DNA from 2 places in the Pseudoduganella rhizocola genome. Region 2 is predicted to be linked to the other one. Evidence: predicted binding sites of a transcription regulator. Region 2 holds the regulator's gene; the other holds the start of a gene.
The links. Region 2 encodes sigma-54, which starts transcription at its own class of promoters, with help from an activator protein. Its sites were predicted from a motif close to TGGCANGNAANCTGCTTT; they were not measured.
Positions count from the first base shown of each region.

Region 1: a site for sigma-54 is predicted at 3,064-3,081, ahead of ACJRPG_RS24440 (pilin). Genes of this name have one in related genera too.

Region 1 is NZ_JBJQIK030000019.1:14,567-19,637, reverse strand. It holds gene ACJRPG_RS24460 (DUF2889 domain-containing protein) at 1-160, shown strand, start outside; gene sucC (ADP-forming succinate--CoA ligase subunit beta) at 232-1,398, shown strand; gene sucD (succinate--CoA ligase subunit alpha) at 1,412-2,293, shown strand; gene ACJRPG_RS24445 (FHA domain-containing protein) at 2,359-2,937, shown strand; gene ACJRPG_RS24440 (pilin) at 3,130-3,582, shown strand; gene moaC (cyclic pyranopterin monophosphate synthase MoaC) at 3,654-4,142, opposite strand; partial or broken gene ACJRPG_RS24845 (M48 family metallopeptidase) at 4,086-4,982, shown strand.
Region 2 is NZ_JBJQIK030000011.1:97,877-102,947, reverse strand. It holds gene ACJRPG_RS21115 (enoyl-CoA hydratase/isomerase family protein) at 1-315, opposite strand, end outside; gene ACJRPG_RS21110 (NAD(P)H-dependent oxidoreductase) at 366-1,142, opposite strand; gene ACJRPG_RS21105 (LysR family transcriptional regulator) at 1,228-2,127, shown strand; gene hpf (ribosome hibernation-promoting factor, HPF/YfiA family) at 2,179-2,538, opposite strand; gene ACJRPG_RS21095 (RNA polymerase factor sigma-54) at 2,609-4,078, opposite strand; gene lptB (LPS export ABC transporter ATP-binding protein) at 4,082-4,837, opposite strand; gene lptA (lipopolysaccharide transport periplasmic protein LptA) at 4,840-5,071, opposite strand, start outside.

The DNA of each region.
Region 1 (5,071 bases), on a different contig from region 2:
CTACGCCAACGATGTTTGGCCCACCTACGACAAAGCCAGTGCCGCACAAAGCAAAGAAAAGCCATTCCAGCTCGATAAGTGCCATGCCCTCCGCACCGACGGCGGCGCAGTTCTCGAGTTCTACCCGAGCTGGGTAGCGGAAAAAGCCGGTGCAATCTAGGTGCTGTATCACCTGTCACTTTTAGCAGTATTAACCCGATTTATTAAATCAGTATCAGAAGGGAAGCCAGCATGAAAATCCATGAGTATCAAGGCAAAGAGATCCTCCGAAAGTTCGGAGTGACGGTACCGCGCGGCATTCCGTGCATGACCGTTGAAGAAGCAGTGAAAGCTGCCGAGACCCTGGGCGGCCCGGTGTGGGTCGTGAAGGCGCAGATCCATGCTGGCGGCCGCGGCAAAGGCGGCGGCGTGAAAGTGGCGAAGTCGCTGGAACAAGTCAAAGAATACGCTGACCAGATCATGGGCATGCAGCTGGTGACCCACCAGACCGGTCCTGAAGGCCAGAAAGTACGCCGCCTGCTGATCGAAGAAGGCGCGGACATCAAGAAAGAACTGTACGTTTCCCTGGTGACCGACCGTGTCACCCAGCGCGTGGTGCTGATGGCCTCCTCCGAAGGCGGCATGGACATCGAAGAAGTCGCTGAATCCCACCCTGAAAAAATCCACTCGATCGCGATCGACCCGGCCGTTGGCCTGACCGACGCCGACGCAGCCGCCATCGCCGCCAAGATCGGCGTGCCAGAAGGCTCCATCGCCGACGCCGTCACCAACCTGCAAGGCCTGTACAAAGCCTACTGGGAAACCGACGCCTCGCTGGCCGAAATCAACCCGCTGATCCTGACCGGCTCCGGCAAGGTCATCGCCCTGGACGCGAAGTTCAACTTCGACTCCAACGCCCTGTTCCGCCATCCGGAAATCGTCGCCTACCGCGACCTGGACGAAGAAGACCCGGCTGAAGTGGAAGCCTCGAAGTTCGACCTGGCCTACATCTCCCTGGACGGCAACATCGGCTGCCTGGTGAACGGCGCCGGCCTCGCCATGGCCACCATGGACACCATCAAGCTGTTCGGCGGCGAGCCTGCCAACTTCCTGGACGTGGGCGGTGGTGCAACGGCCGAGAAAGTGACCGAAGCGTTCAAGATCATGCTGAAGAACCCAGGCCTGAAAGCCATCCTGGTGAACATCTTTGGCGGCATCATGCGCTGCGACGTGATCGCCGAAGGCGTGATCACCGCGTCCAAAGCCGTGTCCCTGCAAGTGCCGCTGGTGGTCCGCATGAAGGGCACCAACGAAGATCTGGGCAAGAAGATGCTGGCCGAATCCGGTCTGCCTATCATCTCCGCCGACACCATGGAAGACGCAGCCAAGAGCGTTGTCGCCGCTGCCGCAGGTAAATAATTAAGGAACCAACATGTCTATTCTGATCAACAAAGACACCAAAGTCATCACCCAGGGTATCACCGGCAAGACCGGCCAGTTCCACACCCGCATGTGCCGCGACTACGCGAACGGCAAGAACGCCTTCGTAGCAGGCGTGAACCCGAAGAAGGCCGGCGAAGATTTCGAAGGCATTCCAATCTTCGGTTCCGTGAAGGAAGCAGCCTCGGAAACCGGCGCCACCGTTTCCGTGATCTACGTCCCGCCAGCAGGCGCAGCCGCTGCGATCTGGGAAGCCGTGGAAGCTGAACTGGACCTGGCCATCTGCATCACCGAAGGCATTCCTGTCCGCGACATGATGGAAGTGAAAGACCGCATGGCCAAAGCCGGTTCCAAGACCCTGCTGCTGGGCCCGAACTGCCCAGGCCTGATCACTCCTGACGAAATCAAGATCGGCATCATGCCGGGCCACATCCACAAGAAGGGCCGTATCGGCGTGGTGTCCCGTTCGGGCACCCTGACCTATGAAGCCGTGGGCCAGCTGACCGCGCTGGGCCTGGGCCAGTCCTCGGCAGTCGGTATCGGCGGCGACCCGATCAACGGCCTGAAGCACATCGACGTGATGCGCATGTTCAACGACGATCCTGACACCGACGCCGTGATCATGATCGGCGAAATCGGCGGTCCGGACGAAGCCAACGCCGCCCGCTGGATCAAGGACAACATGAAGAAGCCGGTGGTCGGCTTCATCGCGGGCGTGACCGCGCCTCCGGGCAAACGTATGGGCCACGCCGGCGCGCTGATCTCCGGCGGCGCCGACACCGCCCAGGCCAAGCTGGAAATCATGGAAGCCTGCGGCATCAAAGTGACCAAGAACCCGTCCGAAATGGCGCGTCTGCTGAAAGCAATGCTGTAATCCAGCCTGGCTTTGGTCATAATAGCGGGGGGCTTCGGCCTCCCGTTTTTATTTGGAGGATGGGTTTGGCGAAGCTGATTATCTCGTTCGACGGCGAAGTGCAGCAGACCGTGCCGCTCAGCAAAGAGCGCATGACCATCGGCCGCCGCCGGCGCAACGACATCGTGCTGGACCATGTGACCGTCAGCGGCGAGCACGCCGCCATCGTCACCATCCTCGACGATTCCTTCCTGGAAGACCTGCACAGCACCAACGGCTGCTACGTCAACGGCCAGCGCGTGGCCAAGCACCACCTGCGGGACAAGGACGTGATCAAGCTGGCCAAGTACACGATCGCCTTCGTGGCCGATGGCATCCGTCCGGCCCCGCCGCCTCCGCCCGCGCCGGGCGCGCGCATCGAAGTCCTGAACGGCAGCAACGCCGGCAAACAGCTCCAGCTCACCAAGGCCCTGACCAGCCTCGGCCGCCCCGGCCTGCTGGTCGTCGTGATCGCCCGCACGGTGGGGGGCTATTCTGCGGCCCACGCCGAGGGGGCTCAGCAAGCCTTGCTGAATGGCGCTGCCCTCGGCCGCGAACCGCGCATGCTGGCCGACGGAGACGTGCTCGACCTTGCCGGCACCCGGATGAGCTTCCGCGCCGGCTGACAAAAATCGTCAGCTGCCAAAAACTGCATCTGTGTTTTGACAATCTTGACCAGCGGTTTGACAAATTCTGTCAACATAACTTGTCTTGCGGTTCATTTTTTGCGGGGATTTTGACAAAAATCAGGCTGGCACGGCGATTGCTGTATGTCCAGTGTCTCACCCCCAACATGAAAACCCTGAAGGAGCAGCAAAATGAAATCGATGAAAATGATGAAAAAACAGGCACAAGCCGGCTTCACCCTGATCGAACTGATGATCGTTGTGGCCATCATCGGCATCCTGGCCGCCGTGGCAATTCCTGCTTACTCCGACTACAGCTTGAAAGCGAAAGTCAGCGAAGTGAACTCGGTTACCGCACCGGCTCGCCTGGCCGTCGCCCAAGCCTTTAACGAAGGCACCCTGAAAGCAGGCCTGGCAAATACCGATTTCAACCTTAAAACCGCAACCGACATCAAGAGCACCTATGTCAAGTCGGTGACCGCCGCCGGTACCTCGGATACCGCTGGCACCGTGACCGCCGTACTGACCGGCAATGCCGCCATCGAAGACAAGACCGTTGTCTACACCCTGACCTGCACCGCAGGCGTGGGCTGCACCACCGCTGTTACCGGTACTGCCGATACCAAGTACCTGCCGAAGATCTAATCAGCTAGCTTAGCTTCAAGGAACGGGCCGCATCAGCGGTCCGTTTTTTTTTGAGCAATTGCGTAGCGGCGTCAGGCCGACCAGTCGCCGGATTTGCCGCCGTGCTTTTCGCGCACGCGGATGTCGCTCATCACCATGCCCCGGTCAACCGCCTTGCACATATCGTACACGGTGAGCAGGCCCACCTGAACCGCAGTCAGCGCCTCCATTTCCACGCCGGTCTTGCCATAGGTTTCCACCTGCGCGCGGCAGTGAACCGAGGAAGCGGCCTCGTCCGTTTCGAAATCGACCGTTACGCGGGTCAGGGCCAGCGGGTGGCACAGCGGCACCAGGTCGCTGGTGCGCTTGGCGCCCATGATGGCGGCAATCCGGGCAATCCCCAGCACATCCCCTTTCTTCGCCGTCCCGGATAGAATAATCGCCAGCGTTTCCGGCTTCATGCGGATGCTGCCGGTCGCCACGGCAATACGGTGGGTCTCGGCCTTGGCGCCGACGTCGACCATATGGGCTTGTCCGGTGGCGTCGAAATGGGTCAGCTGCTCTTTGGTGGTGTCGCTCATGGAGATAAGCCAGATTTCAGAAATGACAGGTATGATAGCACCGTGAATGCCACCCGTTTTCCCCGCCGTCTGCTGATTGCCGCTGCCGTGTCGCTGGCCTGCGCCGCCCCGCTTGGGCAGGCGCAAACGGCGCTGAGCGCCACCAATGTGCCGAACCTGCCGTCGCTGGGCGATACCTCGCGCGAGGCGCTGTCGCCGGTCAACGAGCGCAAGGTGGGCGAGGAAATCATGCGCAGTATCCGCTTCGACCGCGACTATCTCGACGACGCGCCCATCCTCGAATACCTGAACAATCTCGGCACCAATCTCGTGCTGGCGCGTCCCGATGCGCGTGGCGAAGCCAATTACGATTATTTCTTCTTCGTGGTGCGCGATCCGATGCTGAACGCGTTCGCGCTGCCCGGCGGCTTCATCGGCGTGCACTCGGCGCTGCTGCTGGCGGCGCAGACCGAATCCGAACTGGCCTCCGTACTGTCGCACGAGATCGGCCACGTCAGCCAGCGCCATATTGCGCGCCAGCTGGGCGAGCAGAAGACCGATGCGCTGATTCCGCTGGCGGCCATGGTGCTGGCTGCGCTGGTGGCGAAATCCAGCCCTGATGCGGCAATGGGCGTGATGATGGGCGGCCAGGGCGTCGCCATCCAGCGCCAGCTGAACTTCGGGCGCGACGCGGAACGCGAGGCGGACCGCATCGGCTTCCAGATCATGGGTGCGGCCGGCTACGACACCAGCGGCATGGTCGCCTTCTTCCAGCGCATGCAGACCGCCACGCGCAATTACAGCGACCTGGTGCCGTCCTATCTGCTGACGCACCCGCTGACCACGGAGCGCATTGCCGATATCCAGGCGCGCATCCGCGAAACACCTTACCGGCAGCGCGTGGATGCGCTGGACTTCTATCTGGCCCGCGCCCGCGCCCGCGTGCTGCA
Region 2 (5,071 bases):
GGGCTTGGGATAGAAGTGGATCAGGTGATTGAGCGCGTATTCCTCGGTGAAGAAATCTTCCAGCAGGGCGCTGCCGCCGCGCGGCGTGGCATGCCCTGCCTCGTGGAAGAAACGGATATCGCCGCCTGCGCACAGCGCCTTCCCGCTGCTGGAACGGATGACGACGGCCGCCACATTTGTGTCATCGCGCCACTGCTGCAATGCAGCAGTGAGCGCCCTCACCATGTCCAGCGACAGCGAGTTCAGGGCCTTGGGACGGTCCAGCAGGATAAAGCCGGTGCCGTTCGCTACATGGGTCTGGACGAATTCGCTCATTGCGCAATGCCGAAAAATTAAGATCGTCCATTGTAACGTTGCCGCGCCGTCTATGCGATGTGTGCGGCGAAGCCCGTCTGGCCCGGCGCTACCTCCGGATGCAGCTCCATCGACGGAATCAGGTAGTCGCCGAAATTCTGCTTGCGGAAGGCGATGGGCGTAGCGGTCGCCAGCGTGTCCAGGCGCTCGCCGAGGCGCCCGCTGACCTCCGCGAAGCGCGCCTCGTCCATGGCGCGCACCCGGTATTCCACGAAGGGCGGCAGGACATCGAAACCGGGGTAGTACAGCATGCCATGCTGGATCGGAAACAGCAGGTCGTTGATGGGGCCGTTGATGCCGCGCGGGCCGTAATGCTGCTCCCAGCCGCCGGTGGTCACGATCAGCATGGCGCGCTTGCCTGCCAGCTTGCCCTCGCCGTAGCGGTCGCCCCAGCGCCGGTCCGAGTGCTCGCCCACGCCGTAGGCGAAACCGTAGGCATACACGCGGTCGAACCAGCCTTTCATGATGGCCGGCATGGAGAACCACCACAGGGGAAACTGGAACAGCACCGCATCGGCCCACATCAGCTTTGCCTGCTCGGCCGCGATGTCCGGGCTTTGCAGGCCGTTCTCGAAAGCGTATTTCGATTCGGGCGAGATATGGAAGGGCGTGCCCGGCTCGTGGGCCAGGTTATCGCCCGAGTCCACCGTGGCTTTCCACTGCATGGCGTACAGGTCCGAGACCTGCACGCTGTGGCCGGCGGCCTGCAGGCGCTGCACGCTGAAGTCGCGCAGCGAAGCGTTCAGGGAAGTGGGTTCGGGATGGGCATAAACGATCAGGATATTCATGGCTGGCTTTCATTAGTGAGAAGAAGCCAGCTTATGGATTCCTGAGGTATATTGGAAATGAATTCCCAATATTGCAGGTATTAGCATGATTAATCTCCGGCAGATCGACCTCAATCTGCTGCTCACGCTGGACGTGCTGCTGAGCGAGCACAACGTAACGCGCGCGGCCCAGCGCCTGCACCTGTCCCAGCCCTCGGTCAGCGTGCACCTGGCCAAGCTGCGCGATATCTTCAGCGACCCGCTGCTGCTGCCGGGTCCGCGCGGCATGCAGCCCACGGCGCGGGCGGAAGAGCTGCGCGAGCCGCTGCGCCTGGCCCTGCAGGCGCTGGAACAGGCGCTGGGCCCGGCCGGCAGCTTCGATCCCGCCGGCGCAAGCAATACCTGGCGCATCGCGGCGGCCGATTATGGCGAGTCGGCCATCCTGCTGCCCGCCCTGCCCCGGCTGCGGGCGGCGGCGCCCGGCGCGCGGCTGGCCGTCGTGCCTGCCGTGCTCAGCCGTCTAGCGCGCCAGGCGGAACAAGGGGAGATCGATCTTGCATTGCAGACAAGCGCCGATGCGCCGCCCAGCCTGCGCCGCCGTGCCCTGTTCACCGAACGCTATGTGCTGGTGGCGCGCAAGGGGCATCCCAAACTGAAACGCCGCCCCACGCTGGAGCAGTTCTGCGCGCTGGAGCACGCGATTGTGTCGCCGGGCGGCGGCAGTTTTACCGGCGTCACGGACGAAGCGCTGGCGGCGGCGGGCGCCGCGCGCCGCGTGGTGCTGTCGGTGCCGCATTTCCTCTTCCTGCGCTCGGCGCTGGCCTCCACCGACCTGGTGGCCATGCTGCCTTCGCGCCTGCTGCGCGATGCGCCCGAACTGCAGCAGCTGGAGGCGCCGGTAGCCGTGCAGGGCTACGAAATGGCCATGCTGTGGCATGAACGCGTGCACCGCGATCCCGCGCACAAGTGGCTGCGGGACACGATTGCGGCGGCGGTGGCGGAATAGGGGCGCAAAAAAGGGCGCCGGATGCGCCCTTGTTTTGGTGAGGCCGCTCTTTTATGCGGCGCTGGCCGGAGATTCGAAGACCTCGGCGCGATGCTTGATTGCATCGTGGTTGTGGTTCTGGACTTTGTCTTTGTACTTCATGACCTGCCGGTCCAGTTTGTCGATCAGGGTGTCGATCGCGGCATACAGGTCTTGCGCGAGGCTTTCGACGTACACCGTCTTGCCCGACATGCGCAGGTTGATTTCAGCTTTTTGCCTTTTCTCTTTCTCGGTGAGGTTATCTACACTCAGGATGACAGCAATGTCGATCACTTGATCGAAATGGCGTCTCACGCGCTCCAGCTTGTTCTGGACGTATTCGCGAATCGCGGGGGTCACTTCGAGATGATGTCCACTGATGGTGAGATTCATACACACTCCTAAAAGATGATGTAACTCAACAGGCTCTTGACGCTCGGTAAAGCTCAGACGAGCCCATTCACTACAAGGACTTGCGGAGACTGACTGGAGGGATTTTGAGGGCTTCGCGATACTTGGCAACAGTACGTCGCGCAATCACCATGCCCTGTTCTCCCAGCATGTCCGCAATCTTACTGTCGGATAAAGGGTTTTTCGGGTCTTCTGCTCCTGTGAATTGCACAATCAGCGCACGGATCGCAGTCGAGGAAGCTTCACCCCCAGCTTCAGTCGCGACGTGGCTACCAAAGAAATATTTCAACTCAAACATCCCATGTGGGGTGAGCATGTATTTCTGAGTTGTTACGCGAGAAATAGTACTCTCGTGTAAACCCAGTGTATCAGCAATTTCGCGCAACACAAGGGGTCTCATGGCAACCGCGCCATGCGAGAAAAAATTCTTCTGCCGCTCAACGATCGCTTGTGCAACGCGCAAAATTGTGTCGAAACGTTGGCGCATATTTTTGATCAGCCACTTTGCTTCCTGCAGCTGCGCGTTCATCTGCGATTCGCCCTTGCCCTGCTTGAGCAGGCTGGCATACAGCGCGTTCACGCGCAGGCGCGGCATCACGTCGTTGTTCAGCGTAACGACCCAGCCGTTGCGGCCTTTTTTCACCACCACGTCGGGCACCACATAGTCGCTCGCATCGGCAGAGAAGGCAGCGCCCGGATGCGGGTTGCAGCGGCGGATCACGGCCTGCGCCTCGCGCAGGTCTTCGTCGTCGCAGTCCAGCGCTTTTTTCAGCTTGTTGAAGTCGCGCTGGGCGAACCAGGCCAGGTGCTTCTCCACGATGCACAGGGCCATGCGGCGAGTGACCAGAGGGACGCCGGGCATGCGCTTGATCTGCAGCGCCAGGCACTCCGATGCATTGCGTGCGCCCACGCCGACGGGGTCGAAGCTTTGCAGCAGCGTGAGCGAGGTTTGCAGCTCCTCGATTTCGATATCGAGTTCTTCCGGCAGGCGCGCGTGGATCTCTTCCAGGCTCTCTTCCAGGTAGCCGTTTTCGTCGAGCGCGTCGATGATCAATTCCATCAGCGCGCGGTCGCGCGGTTCCAGCACCGTCACCCGCATCTGTTCCATCAGGTGCTCGCGCAGGCTGTGGTGGCCGGCTTCCAGCTGGGGACGCGCATCTTCGTCGTCCGGCGCTTTCGACCGGCCCGCGTCGGACCAGTCGCCGTCGCTTTCCGCGATGCCCTCGCCTTCATACTGTTCCGGCTCGGAAGGCGCGGCATCGGCCGGCGGCGTGTTCTCGTTGGCCGGGCCTTCGGCAGCAGTGGCCGTGGGCGCCGCCTGGCCGATGGCGCCATCCGCCAGCAGGCGCACGGAGCGGTCCAGCGGATCGTCCAGCCGTTCCAGCAGCGGGTTCTCAGTCAGCAGCTGTTCGAGCTCCTGGTGCAGTTCCAGCGTCGACAGCTGCAGCAGCCGGATGGACTGCTGCAGCTGGGGTGTCAGCGCGAGGTGCTGCGAGGTTCGCAGTTGCAGGGACTGTTTCATGGCTTACATGCGGAAGTGCTCGCCGAGGTAGACGCGGCGCACCGATTCGTCGGCGATGATGTCGTCGGGACGGCCGGAGGCCAGCACGCTGCCCTGGTTGATGATGTAGGCGCGGTCGCAGATGCCCAGCGTTTCGCGCACATTGTGGTCGGTGATCAGCACGCCGATGCCGCGCTCCTTGAGGAAGCGCACGATGCGCTGGATCTCGATCACGGCAATCGGGTCCACGCCGGCAAAGGGCTCGTCCAGCAGCACGAAGCGCGGATTGGTGGCCAGCGCGCGCGCAATCTCCACGCGGCGGCGCTCGCCGCCGGACAGCGACAGCGCCTGGTTCTCGCGCAGCTTCTCGATCTGCAGGTCGGCCAGCAGGGTGTTCAGGCGCTCGTCGATCTCCGCCTTCGTCAGCGGCTTGCCGTTGACCTTCTGGATCTCCAGCACGGCGCGGATATTCTCCTCCACCGTCAGCTTGCGGAACACCGACGCCTCCTGTGGCAGGTAGGACAGGCCCATGGTGGCGCGCTTGTGGATAGGCAGGCTGGAGATATCGGTGCCGCTGATATCGATGGTGCCCGCATCGGACGGCACCAGGCCCACGATCATGTAGAAGGAAGTGGTCTTGCCGGCGCCGTTGGGGCCCAGCAGGCCGACCACTTCGCCGCATTCCACCTGCAGCGACACGTCATGCACCACCTGGCGCTTGCCGTAGCTCTTCTGCAGTCCGCGAACGATGAGGGTGCTGCCGCAGCTTTGTGCTTCCATGCTTATTTCCCCGCCGCTGGCTCGGTGCGTTTCGGCTGCAGCACCATGGTGCCGCGGCCGCCGCCGGTTTTGCTGTCGCCCGTACTCGTATTGCGCACGCTGAAGAACTCGCGGCGGCTGTCGTAGGAGATGAACTCGCCCTGCACTTCGTCGCTCGGCTTGCTGCCTTCCAGGCGGCGCACCTTGGCGCGCGAATACATCTTCACGAGTTCGGACTTCTCGTCGTATTCGATG